2 regions of the Streptomyces sp. NPDC090127 genome follow, and region 1 is predicted to be linked to the other one. Evidence: riboswitches for the same ligand, from Rfam matches in the RefSeq annotation. Region 1 holds a riboswitch; the other holds the start of a gene.
What was found. Region 1 has a riboswitch for cyclic di-AMP ahead of ACIPPS_RS09625 (peptidoglycan DD-metalloendopeptidase family protein). Riboswitches for the same ligand answer to the same signal wherever they lie in the genome.

Region 1 (7,023 bases):
GGCGACGGCGCGCTCGAAGCGCTCGGCGACGTCGTCGGGGTCGGTGCCGGGGCGAATGATGTCGTTGCCGCCCGCGCAGAAGGTCACCAGGTCGGGAGCGAGCTCCTTGGCCCTGGGGACCTGTTCCGCCACGATCTGGTCGAGGAGCCGGCCCCGGACGGCCAGGTTGGCGTAACGGAATACGTCGTGCTCCGGCAATTGGTCGGCGAGCAGGACCGCGAAACGGTCGGCCCAGCCGGCGAACGTCCCGTCGGGCCCGGGATCTCCCACACCCTCGGTGAAGCTGTCACCGATCGCCGCGTACGACCCGAATGCGCGTATGTCTCTTGATCTCGAATCGTCTGCCACGGGAGCTCATCTTTCCCTTATGCATGTGACCTACGCGACCGTAAGGAGGGGTTGACGCCGGGTGAGATACGCCACCGGTCAAGATTCCGCCAAGCCGGAATACGCCACAGGGGCCCGGCACTCGGAAGTGCCGGGCCCCTGTGGGGTGCTGCGGGTGAACGCGAAGGCGTCAGACGCCGACGCCGTGCTGGCGCAGGTAGGCCAGCGGGTCGATGTCCGAGCCGTAGCTCGGGCCGGTGCGGATCTCGAAGTGCAGGTGCGGACCGCTGGAGTTGCCGGTCGAGCCGGAGAGGCCGATCTGCTGACCGCCGGTCACGGTCTGGCCCGCCGAGACGGAGAGGGAGGAGAGGTGGGCGTACTGGGAGTACGTGCCGTCGGCGTGCTGGATGACGACCTCGTTGCCGTACGAACCGCTCCAGCCGGCCGAGTGGACGGTGCCCGCGCCGACGGCCTTGACCGAGGTGCCGGAGGCGGCGATGAAGTCCGCACCGGTGTGGTAGCCGGAGGACCACATCGAGCCGGAGGCCCGGTACGGGGTCGAGATGCCGCCGCTGACCGGGGCGACCCAGCCGGAGGAGGCCTTGGCCGGGGCGGACTGCGCCGAGCCGGAGTTCTCGGTGGGGGCCGTGGAGCGGTCCGAGGAGCGGGAGCTGCGCGTCTCGCTCGCGTCGGAGGAGGACTTCTCCGCCTTGGGCGCGGCCTTCGGGGTCTTCGGCGCGGCCTTGGGGGCCTCGGCCTTCGGGGCGGCCTTGGCCGTCGACTTGGCGCCGAGGGTGAGCTTCATGCCCGGCAGGATCAGCGACGGGTCCTCGCCGACGACCTGACGGTTGTCGGAGTAGAGCTTCTGCCAGCCGCCCGCGAGGTGGTGCTCGGCGGCGATCTTCGACAGGTAGTCGCCGGGGGCGACGGAGTACGTCTTCGGCTTCGCGGCGGCGGGGGCCTTCGCGGGAGTGGCGGCGACGGCGGCGACGGCCTTCTCGGACGTCACGGTCGGAGCGGCCTTCTCGGCGGCGTGGGCTCCGGTCGCGCCGAGCAGCGGCAGGGCGACGACGGCGCCGCCCGTGCCGGCGGCGACGAATCCACGCGTGATCGGGTTGACCTTGGGACGGCGGTGCTTACCCTTCGCGGGCATGGCGAATTCCTCTCCGTCGCCTACGAGGTGAGCTGTCGGGTTCGGACTGGAGATGTCCGGCCGCGTTCTCACGCGGCTTCACCCCGAGCCGTCCGGATCGACCGGTGCGGCGTACTTACCTGGGTCCCCCGCTCCTGCCGTACGTGGATGGGGATGGGTGCGGATTCCGGACGGTGGCAGGATTCGGCGGTCCGACCGGATTGACGGTGACGCTAGACGAGCAGGGTCGAGCCGAACAAGCCGCCGTTTTCCGTTCGCATTCCAGAGCGTGATATCCGCTCCGCATTCCGGTCACCCTCCGTGGATGACGGCGGATCGATTTCCTTTTCCGGCAGGGGAATTACGCCCGGCGATCAGGCACGGTCCGTCACTTCTATGACGCTGCTCACGCCGCGAAACCCATCTCCCCTGCAACCAGGGCGCGTTATATCGAAGGCCCTAATTCGGACAGAACGCCCATTCCCCTACCCAGAGGTGCGGAGGCCCCCCGGCACCCGGGATGATTGCGCCAGGAATCGATCAGGACCCGATCGCGATCCGCCAACCTTCAGGAGCACCCGTGACGCAGCAGCTGCCCCAGATCTCGCCGACCGAACCCGAGCTCACCGGGGTACGCAACTTCCGGGACGTGGGCGGACTGCCGACCGTGGACGGCGGGACGGTGCGCTTCGGCCGCCTCTTCCGCAGCGGCCACCTCGCGCACGCCACGGAGGACGACGCCGCGTTCCTCACCACCCTCGGGCTGCACACGATCTTCGACTTCCGCAATCAGGCCGACGTCAAGATCGAGGGCCCGGACGTCGAACTGCCCGGCGTACGGAACGTGAACATTCCGCTCAACGACCCGGCCGACGGCAAGGAGTTCTGGAAGCTCGTCAGCTCGGGCGAGCTGGAGCAGCTCCGCGCCATCCTCGGCGACGGCAAGGCCGCGACCCGAATGTCTGATTCGTACCGCAAGATGATCGTCGAGCGGACGGCGGAGCACAGCCGCATCCTCCACGCGCTCGCCGAGGACAGCGTCCCCGCCCTCATGCACTGCGCGGCCGGCAAGGACCGGGCCGGCCTCTCCATCGCCATCGCGCTGCTCGCGGTGGGCGTCGAGCGCGAGGCGATCGAGGCCGACTACGTGAAGTCGAACGACCCGCACCGCCGTTACAAGGTGCGCCGCAGCTCCACCTCCGCGGACGCGATGGCGCCCGAGGTGATGGAGCTGATCAGCCCGCTGTTCGACGCGCGTGTGGAGTATCTGCGGGCCGCGTTCGAGACGATGGAGCAGACCTGGGGGACGGCCGAGAACTACCTCACGGACGGTCTGAAGCTCAGCGCGGAGACCCGCGCGCGCCTGCGCGAGCGGCTCGTCAAGGACGCGTGACGGCGCCCCTCGCGGTCACTGGTTCTGCCCGCCGAGGGCGAACAGCAGATAGAGGAAGGCGGCGAAGAGGTGCCCCGCCACGAGGTACGCGAAGAGGCGGAGCACCAGCCCCTTGGGGAACTGGCCGGCCTCGCGCTCCTCGCCGGTGACGGGGGCGCGCTTTCCGGACTTCTCCGACATGACGGTCCTTTCCGAAGGGCTCAGCGCGGATGCGGAGCGGCGCCGTCGCCGAGACACAGCTCGGCGACGGGGCTCTGCATCAGCGTGTGGACGAAGAGCAGCTCGGCCCCGCCGCGACCGGCGGCGCCGATGCGGTGCGGGGTGAGCGAGTCGAAGTGCGCGCTGTCCCCGGGATCCAGGACGTGGACGGCGTCGCCGAGGGCGAGACGCACCTGCCCGTCGAGGACGTGCAGCCACTCCTCGCCGGGATGGACGCGCACGATGTCGGCGCGGGTGGCGTACGGAACGTGCACACGGAGCGCCTGCAGGGCCCGGCCGGGCCCCCCTGCCTGGCGGTAGGTCCAGCCGTCGGCCTCGACGGGCTCGGACCGGCCGGCCCGGACGATCGGATCACGCTCGGCCGGAACCTCGCCCAGGAGCGCGGAGACCGTCGTACCGTAGATGCGGGCCAGGGCGAGCAGCATCGGCAGCGAGGGCTGCCGATGGCCCGTCTCGAGCCGGGAGAGATGGGCCGGTGAGAGCCCGGCCCGCTGCGCGGCGACCTCCAGGGTCAGCCCGCGCCGTCGGCGCAGCCCACGCAGCTGCGGGGCGACGTCCGGCAGGACGGCGGCCGGGTCAGGTCCGGCGGGATCCGGTGCGACGGGACCCGGTACGGCAGGATCCTGTGCGGCAGGGTCCGGGGAAGGTTCCCCGGGGAGGTGCTCCATGGCTCCATTCCGCCAGGAACTTTCCTCTCAGGCAAATTTCTTGCCCCAGAGGCAAGTCACGCTCGGGCCACCCTGTCAGCGCTGGGCGACCGCCTGCTTGACCAGCGTCTTCCCGAAGTCCCACATCAGCCCGCCACCGCCGTGGGCGTCGTCCATCACCGCCGTGAACGCGGTCACGAAGCGGTCCACGTCGGCCTCGTCGATGATCAGCGGCGGAATCAGCTTGATCACCTCCAGATGGTCGCCCGACACCTGGGTCAGGATCCGGTGCCGTTGGAGCAGCGGCACGACGACCATCTGCGCGAAGAGCCCCTTCCGGGCCGCCTGGAGCATCGTCCACCGGCTGCGCAGCCCCAGCGACGAGGGGCGGCCGAACTCGATCCCGATCATCAGCCCGCGGCCGCGGACCTCGTGCAGCAGCTCGTACCGCGGTACGAGTTCCTTCAGGCGCGAGGAGAGCAGCTCGCCGATCCGGCGCGCGTGCGCCACCGTCCCCTCGTTCTCCATCACCGAGAGCACGGCGAGTCCCGCCGCCATGGCCTGCGCGTTCGAACCGAAGCTGGCGGAGTGGACGAGGACGCGGTCCATGGACGAGTAGACCTTCTTGAAGATCCAGTCCTTGCCGAGCGTCGCGCCGACCGGGACGTATCCGCCGGAGAGCGCCTTGGCGACACAGAGCAGGTCCGGTTCGACGCCCTCCTCGTGTTGGTACGCGTAGAAGTCACCGGTCCTGCCGAGCCCGGTCTGCACCTCGTCGGCGATCAGCAGGGCGCCGTGCCGGTGCAGCAGCTCCTGGGCGGCGCGCAGGAAGCCCGGCGGGGCCTCGTGCACCCCCTTGCCCTGGATCGGCTCCACGACGAACGCGGCCACATCGCCCTTCCCCAGCTCCCGCTCCAGGGCGTCGAGGTCGCCCAGCGCGATCGCCGTGTCGGGCAGCAGCGGGGCGAAGCCGTCCCGGAAGCCCTTCTCGCCGTTGACCGACAGGGAGCCGGTGGTCAGGCCGTGGAAGGCGTGGGAGCAGTAGAGGATCCTGGGGCTCCCGGTGGCGTACCGGGCGAACTTCAGGGCGGTCTCCACCGCTTCCGTACCGCTGTTGCCGAAGAAGACCCGGTCGAGGTGGGGGCTGTGGGAGAGCAGCCGCTCGGCGAGCAGGCCCGGCAGCGGCTGGCAGTCGAAGCGGGTGAGGTCGGCGAGCTGGGCGTCGAGCACGTCGTGGAGCGCCTTGCGGACGACGGGGTGGTGCCGGCCGAGGCCCATGACGCCGAAGCCGGCCAGCATGTCGAGGTGGTCGACTCCGTCGGCGTCCCAGAAGTGGGCTCCCTCGGCCCGCTCGTAGACCCGGTCGAAGCCGATCGTGTGCAGCATGCGCGGGAGCTGGTGGTTGAGGTAGCGGCTGTGCAGCTCGTAGCGCTCCGCCCCGCGCTCGGCGAGCAGTGCCGAGAGGTCGAACTCCTTGCTCATCGCCCCTTCTTCCGGGTCAGTGCGGCGCTGATGTTCCCGGCGATCTCCACCGGGGTGAGGCCGAGGTCGGCGAGCACCTCGCCGCGCTTGGCGTGGGCCAGGAACTGTTCGGGGATGCCGAAGGTCCTCAGCGGGACGTCGACCCCCGCGTCGCGCAGGGCCTGACCCACCGCCGCGCCGACACCGCCGGTACGGACGCCGTCCTCGACGACGGCGACCAGACGATGCCGCTCGGCGAGCGGGGCGAGGGCCTCGTCGACGGGCTTGACCCAGCGGGGGTCGACGACGGTGCAGCGGACGCCGCGTCCGGCGAGCAGGTCGGCGGCCTGGAGGCAGACCTCGGCCATGACCCCGACGGCGACGAGGAGCACGTCCGCGTCCTGCCCCGCGGGCTCCAGCAGGACGTCCATGGAGCCGATCCGCCCGACGGCCGCGACCGCCGGGCCCACCGTCTCCTTGGGGAAGCGCAGCACGGTCGGGGCGTCGTCGACGGCGACGGCCTCGCGCAGCTGGGCGCGCAGCTGGTCGGCGTCGCGGGGCGCGGCGAGCCGCAGCCCGGGCACGACCTGGAGGATCGACATGTCCCACATGCCGTTGTGGGAGGGCCCGTCGGTGCCGGTGACCCCGGCCCGGTCAAGGACGAAGGTGACGCCGCACCGGTGCAGGGCGACGTCCATCAGCAGCTGGTCGAAGGCGCGGTTGAGGAAGGTCGCGTAGACCGCGACGACCGGGTGGAGCCCGCCGGCGGCGAGGCCCGCGGCCGAGACCACGGCGTGCTGCTCGGCGATGCCGACGTCCCAGACCCGGTCGGGGAAGCGCTCGGCGAACGTCGTCAGGCCGACCGGGTGGAGCATCGCGGCGGTGATCGCGACGACGTCCGGCCGCTCGGCCCCGATCTCGGCGATGGCGTCCCCGAAGACGGAGGTCCAGGAGGGGCCGGTCGAGGGGGCGAGGGGTTCGCAGGTGACCGGGTCCATGGCGCCGACGGCGTGGAAGCGGTCCGCCTCGTCCTCCAGGGCGGGGCGGTAGCCGCGGCCCTTCTCGGTGAGGCAGTGGACCAGGACCGGCCCGGGGAAGCGCTGGGCGTGGCGCAGGGCGGACTCGACGGCCGCGAGGTCGTGGCCGTCGACGGGACCGATGTACTTCAGCCCCAGATCCTCGAAGAGCCCTTGCGGGGCGAACGTCTCCTTGAACCCCTTCTTCGCGCCGTGCAGCGATCCGTAGAGCGGCGGTCCGATCACGGGCGTGTGCTGGAGGACGTCCTTGCCCCAGGCGAGGACCCGCTCGTATCCCTCGCTGGTGCGCAGGGCGGCCAGGTGGTCGGCGAGGCCCCCGATCGTCGGGGCGTAGGAACGCTCGTTGTCGTTGACGACGACGATCAGGGGCCGGTCCCGGGCGGCGGCGATGTTGTTCAGCGCCTCCCAGGCCATGCCCCCGGTCAGGGCTCCGTCGCCGATGACGGCGACCACGTGGTCGGGCCGCCCGGCGGCCTCGTTGGCCTTGGCGAGGCCGTCGGCCCAGCCGAGGACGGTCGAGGCGTGCGAGTTCTCGATGACGTCGTGCTCCGACTCCTCGCGGGAGGGGTAGCCGGAGAGCCCGCCCTTGCAGCGCAGCTTGGAGAAGTCCTGCCGCCCGGTGAGGAGTTTGTGGACGTAGCTCTGGTGTCCGGTGTCCCACAGGATGCGGTCGTCGGGCGAGTGGAAGACCCGGTGCAGCGCGAGGGTCAGCTCCACCACGCCGAGGTTGGGTCCCAGATGGCCGCCCGTCCTGGCGACCGCCTGGATGAGGAACTGCCGGATCTCCGCCGCCAGTTCGTCGAGCTC
Region 2 (7,023 bases), on a different contig from region 1:
TCGCCGCAGGCGTGACGGGATCGGCCCTCGCGCTGCCCCTCCTCGGAGCGGGCTCCGCCTCCGCCGCCGACGCGGCGACCTGGGACCGGGTCGCCGAGTGCGAGTCGGGCGGCCAGTGGAGCGCCCACTTCGGGAACGGGCTCTACGGCGGACTCCAGTTCAGCCAGGAGAGCTGGGAGCGGCACGGCGGTCTCGCCTACGCACCGAGCGCGGACCTCGCCAGCCGTGGGCAGCAGATCGTCGTGGCCGAAAGGGCCCTTGCCGCCGGCGACACGCAGTGGGCGACCTGTGCCCCGATCGCCGGTCTGACCAACGACGGCACCAAGCCCGACATCGATCCCGGCCCGGCCTTCCGGCCGAGCGAGCCGATCGGCCCGAGCCCGGAGTCCAGCCGGACCGTCGGGCTGCCGACCGTCGACACCCCGCCCGAGGCCCTCGCGCCGTCCGAGACCTCGTCCGCGCCCTCCGCCCCCTCGGCGCCGTCCACGACCGCCTCCGAGGCGCCCGCCCCCGGGGCATCCGGCCCCGAGTCCTCCGCTCCCGACGCGTCCACCACGCCGCCGGCGCCGACCACCTCCGGCACCGGCAAGCACCGGGGCGGAGCAGCCCCGGAAGAGACGGGCAATACGGACAAGGCCCCTGAAGCGGGCCGCCATGCCTCGCCGTCCGACGCGCCGACACCGGGTGCCGACGCCGACAAGCAGCCCACCGGGGACACTTCGGACAACCCGCCCGCAAAGGGCATCGCTGACACTATCGGCGAATACACCGTCAAGCCCGGCGACAACCTCACCGCCATCGCTCGGGAGAACGCGCTGCCGGGCGGCTGGGGCGCCCTCTATGACGCCAACCGCACGACGGTGGGTGTCGACCCGGACCTCATCCTCCCTGGCCAGAGCCTGGATCTCACGGTCGGTCAGCCCGACGGGGCGGCGGCGGGGCGCGGGTAGTTCGGGGCTGAATGTCCGGTTCTGCGCAAGTGAGACAAGGGTCTCTTCGCCTCAACTGGCGTGTCTCGTCCGCAAACTCTGCTTCCGTCACCTCTCACCTGCGTAAATACCCTTCGTCCCGAGGCAAGTAGGGGCGTTTTGTCCCGCATGGACGTCTTTGAACTTCCCCCGGGTCTGTGTCTACGGTCGTCACCGCTCGCCACCGCGGGCCCCGTCGACCGAAACGCCGAATCCTGCCGTCGGCCGATGGGAACAGTCGTCGCGTCATGCGCCGAAGGCAGGAGCGGGGGACCCAAGGTAAGCGCCGCCCCCGGCCGTTGAGACAGACGGCCGAGAGCGGCTTGGGGTGAAGCCGCGCGCAAGGTCGCGCGGCCGGGCAACTCACAGGGCCCGAACCCGACAGCTCACCTCGTAGGCGTCGGTGAGGAGAAGTCCCATGCTGTTTTCCGCCAAGGGCAAACACCGTCGTCCCTCCAAGGCCACCCGCGCCGTCGCCCTCGCCGGTGTCGCCGGTGTCGCCGTCGCCGCCCCGCTGATGGGCGCCGGCACCGCCTCGGCCGCCACCGTCTCCGAGTGGGACAAGGTCGCCCAGTGCGAGTCCGGCGGCGACTGGTCCATCAACACCGGCAACGGCTACTACGGCGGCCTGCAGTTCTCGAACTCCACCTGGGCCGCCTTCGGTGGCACCGCCTACGCGGCCAGCGCCGACCAGGCCTCCAAGTCGCAGCAGATCGCGGTCGCCGAGAAGGTCCTCGCCGGCCAGGGCAAGGGTGCCTGGCCGAGCTGCGGCGTCGGCCTCTCCTCCGCCTCGCCGAACACCGGTGCCGTCGAGGAGGCGCCCGCCCCGCAGGCCGCCCCGAAGCAGGAGCGTCAGGCCGAGCAGCCGACGACCCGCAGCGAGCAGCGGACCGCCCCCAAGACCGAGTCGAAGAAGACCGTCACCACCCCGACCGGCAAGAAGGTCAAGAAGGGCGACGGCGAGTACAAGGTCGTCGGCGGCGACACCCTGAGCAAGATCGCGGCCGCGCAGGACGTCAAGGGCGGCTGGGCGAAGCTCTTCGAGCTCAACAAGGACGTCGTCGAGGACGCCGACCTGATCTACCCGGGCCAGCAGCTTCACCTGAAGTGAGCCCGGCGGCTCGCGTGAGTCCGGCGGCTCGCGCGAGTCCCACGACCCTCCCGCGGTGACCACCCCGGTCCGGAGCGCCCTTCCCCCGTGCGCTCCGGACCGGGGTTCCGCGCGTCCGGGGCCCCCGCCGCGGGCCGCCCCGGGGCCCGGACCCTGGTTACCGTCGAGTAGATCTGAGGGCCTTTGGGCCTGAATGCGTGCCCTCGGGTCCTTTTTCGTCCCAGGGGGCGGGCGCCCGGCGGGCTGGAGCCCCGGAGCCGGTTAGGCTCTTGTCGCAAGGCCGAAGCGACCCTGCACCGCAAGCGTCACATCTAGCGTCACATCCCAGAAGGAGATGCTCGTGCCGTCCATCGACGTCGTCGTAGCCCGGGAAATCCTGGACTCCCGAGGCAACCCCACGGTCGAGGTCGAGGTCGGCCTCGACGACGGCAGCACCGGCCGTGCTGCTGTTCCGTCCGGTGCCTCCACCGGTGCGTTCGAGGCCATTGAGCTCCGTGACGGAGACAAGAACCGCTACCTGGGCAAGGGCGTCGAGAAGGCCGTCCTCGCCGTGATCGAGCAGATCGGCCCGGAGCTCGTCGGCTACGACGCCACCGAGCAGCGCCTCATCGACCAGGCCATGTTCGACCTGGACGCCACGGACAACAAGGCCTCCCTCGGCGCCAACGCCATCCTCGGCGTCTCCCTCGCCGTCGCGCACGCCGCGTCCGAGGCCTCCGACCTCCCGCTCTTCCGCTACCTCGGCGGTCCGAACGCGCACCTGCTGCCCGTTCCGATGATGAACATCCTGAACGGCGGGTCGCACGCCGACTCCAACGTGGACATCCAGGAGTTCATGATCGCCCCGATCGGCGCGGAGTCCTTCTCCGAGGCCCTGCGCTGGGGCACCGAGGTCTACCACACCCTCAAGTCCGTCCTGAAGACCAAGGGCCTGTCCACCGGCCTCGGCGACGAGGGCGGCTTCGCCCCGAACCTGGACTCCAACCGTGAGGCGCTCGACCTCATCCTGGAGGCCATCAAGCAGGCCGGCTACGTCCCGGGCAAGGACATCGCGCTGGCGCTCGACGTCGCCGCGTCCGAGTTCTACAAGGACGGCTCGTACGCGTTCGAGGGCAAGTCCCGCTCGGCCGCCGAGATGACCGAGTACTACGAGGAGCTCGTCGCCGCGTACCCGCTGGTCTCCATCGAGGACCCGCTGTTCGAGGACGACTGGGACGGCTGGAAGGTCCTCACCGACAAGCTGGGCGCCAAGGTCCAGATCGTCGGCGACGACCTGTTCGTCACCAACCCGGAGCGCCTGGCCCGCGGCATCGAGGACGGCGCCGCCAACGCCCTGCTGGTCAAGGTCAACCAGATCGGTTCGCTGACCGAGACCCTGGACGCCGTCGAGCTGGCCCAGCGCAACGGCTTCAAGTGCATGATGTCCCACCGCTCCGGCGAGACCGAGGACGTCACCATCGCCGACCTCGCCGTCGCCACCAACTGCGGCCAGATCAAGACCGGCGCCCCGGCCCGCTCCGAGCGCGTCGCCAAGTACAACCAGCTCCTGCGCATCGAGGAGATCCTCGACGACGCGGCCGTCTACGCCGGTCGCAGCGCCTTCCCGCGGTTCCGCACCGCGAACTGATCGACACGCCAAGGGCTGACCCCGCGTCACCCTCGGTTACGGACGTCCCCGCACCCGGTCCCGTACCGTGTGCGGGGACGTCCGTACGTAAAGGGGAGGCGCGCACATGGCCCGGGACCGGTTCTCGACCGCGACCAGGATCAAGTTGCTCGGCGAGCAGACCGCCGCACGCGTGTACCGCTCCCAGACCCGTCGCCAGGCCCGGCGCTCCCGGCTCACCGGCCGCGCGGCCTTCCTCGCCCTGGTCGTCTGTTCGCTGGTCGTCGCCCTCGCGTACCCCATGCGTCAGTACGTCTCCCAGCGCGGCGAGATCGCCGAGCAGGAGCGCCAGGCCGCCGAGGCCGCGGAGCGCGTGGAGGAGCTGCGGGACGAGAAGGCCCGGCTCCAGGACCCCGCGTACGTCCGCCGGCTCGCCCGCGAGCACCTGCACTACCTGATGCCCGGCGAGACCGGCTTCACCGTGAACGACCCCGAGGCCGAGCGCGCCCGCCGCACCGAGCAGGGCGAGGCCGAACGCCCCTGGTACTCCGACCTCTGGGACGGCGTCGACCGCGCCGACACCGGCCGCTGACGCGGCGCCACGAGATGATGGGCCCAGGCCCAATGAGCTCCGGGCCCACCGGGCCGCGGGACCACAGGACCCCAGGCCCACCGGGGCCGTCGGCCCCACCGATCCACCATCCGAAGCAGACCGCTCCCGACGAGAAGACAGACGCAGGCATGGAAACGCCCCCTCCGCAGACCGCCCGCACCGAGCCGACCGAGGCGGACGTCGCCGCGTTCGAGGCACAGCTCGGCCGCCCGCCCCGGGGACTGCGCGCCATCGCGCACCGCTGCCCGTGCGGCAACCCGGACGTCGTCGAGACCGCGCCGCGGCTCCCGGACGGCACCCCGTTCCCCACCACGTACTACCTGACGTGCCCCCGCGCGGCCTCCGCGATCGGCACCCTGGAGGCCAACGGGGTCATGAAGGAGATGCAGGCCAGGCTCGCCACCGACCCGGAGCTGGCCGCCGCCTACCGGGCCGCGCACGAGGACTACCTCGCCCGCCGCGACGCCATCGAGGTCCTGGAGGGCTTCCCGAGCGCCGGTGGCATGCCGGACCGGGTCAAGTGCCTGCACGTCCTCGTCGGCCACTCGCTGGTGGCCGGACCGGGCGTGAACCCGTTCGGCGACGAGGCCCTCGCGATGCTGCCCGAGTGGTGGGCCAAGGGCCCGTGCGTCACCCCGTGCGCGGAGAAGGACGAGGACGCCGAGGAAGAGGGGGGCGCCGCGTGACCCGGGTCGCCGGTATCGACTGCGGTACGAACTCCATCCGGCTCCTCGTCGCCGACGTCCACCCCGAGACCGGCGAGCTGACCGAGCTGGACCGGCGGATGACGATCGTCCGGCTCGGGCAGGGCGTCGACAGGACCGGCCGCCTCGCGCCCGAGGCGCTGGAGCGGACCTTCGCCGCCTGCCGCGAGTACGCGGCCGTCATCGAGGAACTGGGCGCCGAGAGGCTCCGCTTCGTGGCCACCTCCGCCTCCCGGGACGCCGAGAACCGCGACGACTTCGTGCGCGGTGTCCAGGAGATCCTGGGCGTCGAGCCCGAGGTGATCTCCGGCGACCAGGAGGCCGAGCTCTCCTTCACCGGCGCCACCGGCGAGCTGCACGGCACCGAGAAGTACCTCGTCGTGGACATCGGCGGCGGCTCCACCGAGTTCGTCGTCGGCAACCGGCACGTCGAGGCCGCCCGCTCCGTCGACATCGGCTGCGTCCGGCTCACCGAGCGTCATGTGCGCAGCGACCCGCCGACCGCCGCGGAGGTCGCCGCGATCCGCGCCGACGTCCGGGCCGCCCTCGACCTGGCCGAGGAGACCGTGCCGCTGGGCGAGGCCGAGACCCTGGTCGGGCTCGCGGGCTCGGTCACCACGGTCGCCGCCATCGCGCTGGGGCTCCAGGAGTACGACTCCGCGAAGATCCACCACTCCCGTGTCCCGTACGCGAAGGTGCGGGAGATCGTCGACACGCTCGTCGCGTCCACCCACGACGAGCGCGCCGCGATCCCCGTGATGCACCCCGGGCGGGTCGACGTCATCGTCGCCGGGGCGCTCGTCCTGCGGGAGATCATGGCGCGGACCGGGGCCCGCGAGGTCGTGGTCAGCGAGCACGACATCCTCGACGGAATCGCACTCTCGGTGGCATAACGGGCACACCCCGACGCCGCCCGCGACACGGCGTCGGGAAAGTTCGTGAAGTTCTTCACAAGGAAATGGGCCCTGAGGGGGGTCGAGGAGGGCCATCTGGGCCTCCAACGCCCCTGTCGGGGCTCTTTCGTAGGCCGAGGCCCCGGTTCGTTCGTTGTTTCCATCGTGTGAACGCACCCCGTGGTTCGGGGTTACCGGACCCTCTCCGGGCCAGTTCAGTAGGGGTGAACAACGTTCACCCCCGCATCGTGGTTCCTTTGCACGACCATGACCTGGGTCACGTGGGCGGCGGAGTGTAGCAGAGGTGGTCCACAACCTTGTGAAGGGGCGCACGAGCGACCCCCCTGGGAGGGGTGGATACTCGGATGCATGAGCACCACGGAGCGTCCCAGGATCCTCGTAGTAGGCGGTGGGTACGTAGGCCTGTACGCAGCACGACGCATTCTCAAGAAGATGCGTTATGCGGAAGCGACCGTCACGGTCGTCGACCCGCGCTCGTACATGACGTACCAGCCCTTCCTCCCCGAAGCCGCCGCAGGCAGCATCTCCCCGCGCCACGTCGTCGTCCCGCTGCGACGCGTCGTGCGCGGAGCCGAGGTGCTCACCGGTCGCGTCACCACCATCGACCAGGACCGCAAGGTCGCCACGATCGCGCCGCTCGTCGGCGAGGCGTACGACCTGCCGTTCGACTACCTGGTCGTCGCGATGGGCGCGGTCTCCCGTACCTTCCCGATCCCCGGCCTCGCCGAGCAGGGCATCGGCATGAAGGGCGTGGAGGAGGCCATCGGCCTCCGCAACCACGTCCTGGAGCAGCTCGACAAGGCCGACTCGACCACCAACGAGGAGGTCCGCCGCAAGGCGCTGACCTTCGTCTTCGTGGGCGGCGGCTTCGCCGGCGCGGAGACCATCGGCGAGGTCGAGGACATGGCCCGCGACGCGGCGAAGTACTACACCAACGTGAAGCGCGAGGACATGCGCTTCATCCTGGTCGACGCCGCCGACAAGATCCTCCCCGAGGTCGGCCCGGAGCTGGGCCGCTGGGGCAAGGAGCACCTCGAGAGCCGCGGTGTCGAGATCTACCTCTCGACGTCCATGGACTCCTGCGTCGACGGCCACGTCGTGCTGAAG

Region 2: it holds a riboswitch for cyclic di-AMP, as region 1 does, so the genes downstream of both, ACIPPS_RS29880 (transglycosylase family protein) here and ACIPPS_RS09625 (peptidoglycan DD-metalloendopeptidase family protein) in region 1, are expected to answer to the same signal.

The regions. Positions count from the first base shown of each region.
Region 1 is NZ_JBIVDE010000002.1:911,588-918,610, forward strand. It holds gene ACIPPS_RS09620 (SGNH/GDSL hydrolase family protein) at 1-348, opposite strand, end outside; gene ACIPPS_RS09625 (peptidoglycan DD-metalloendopeptidase family protein) at 518-1,480, opposite strand; cyclic di-AMP (ydaO/yuaA leader) riboswitch at 1,485-1,650, opposite strand; gene ACIPPS_RS09630 (tyrosine-protein phosphatase) at 2,040-2,852, shown strand; gene ACIPPS_RS09635 (DUF6126 family protein) at 2,868-3,032, opposite strand; gene ACIPPS_RS09640 (helix-turn-helix domain-containing protein) at 3,053-3,739, opposite strand; gene ACIPPS_RS09645 (aspartate aminotransferase family protein) at 3,815-5,200, opposite strand; gene dxs (1-deoxy-D-xylulose-5-phosphate synthase) at 5,197-7,023, opposite strand, start outside.
Region 2 is NZ_JBIVDE010000009.1:290,137-297,159, forward strand. It holds gene ACIPPS_RS29875 (transglycosylase family protein) at 1-950, shown strand, start outside; cyclic di-AMP (ydaO/yuaA leader) riboswitch at 1,210-1,383, shown strand; gene ACIPPS_RS29880 (transglycosylase family protein) at 1,387-2,079, shown strand; gene eno (phosphopyruvate hydratase) at 2,414-3,706, shown strand; gene ACIPPS_RS29890 (septum formation initiator family protein) at 3,813-4,277, shown strand; gene ACIPPS_RS29895 (DUF501 domain-containing protein) at 4,427-4,984, shown strand; gene ACIPPS_RS29900 (exopolyphosphatase) at 4,981-5,895, shown strand; gene ACIPPS_RS29905 (NAD(P)/FAD-dependent oxidoreductase) at 6,265-7,023, shown strand, end outside.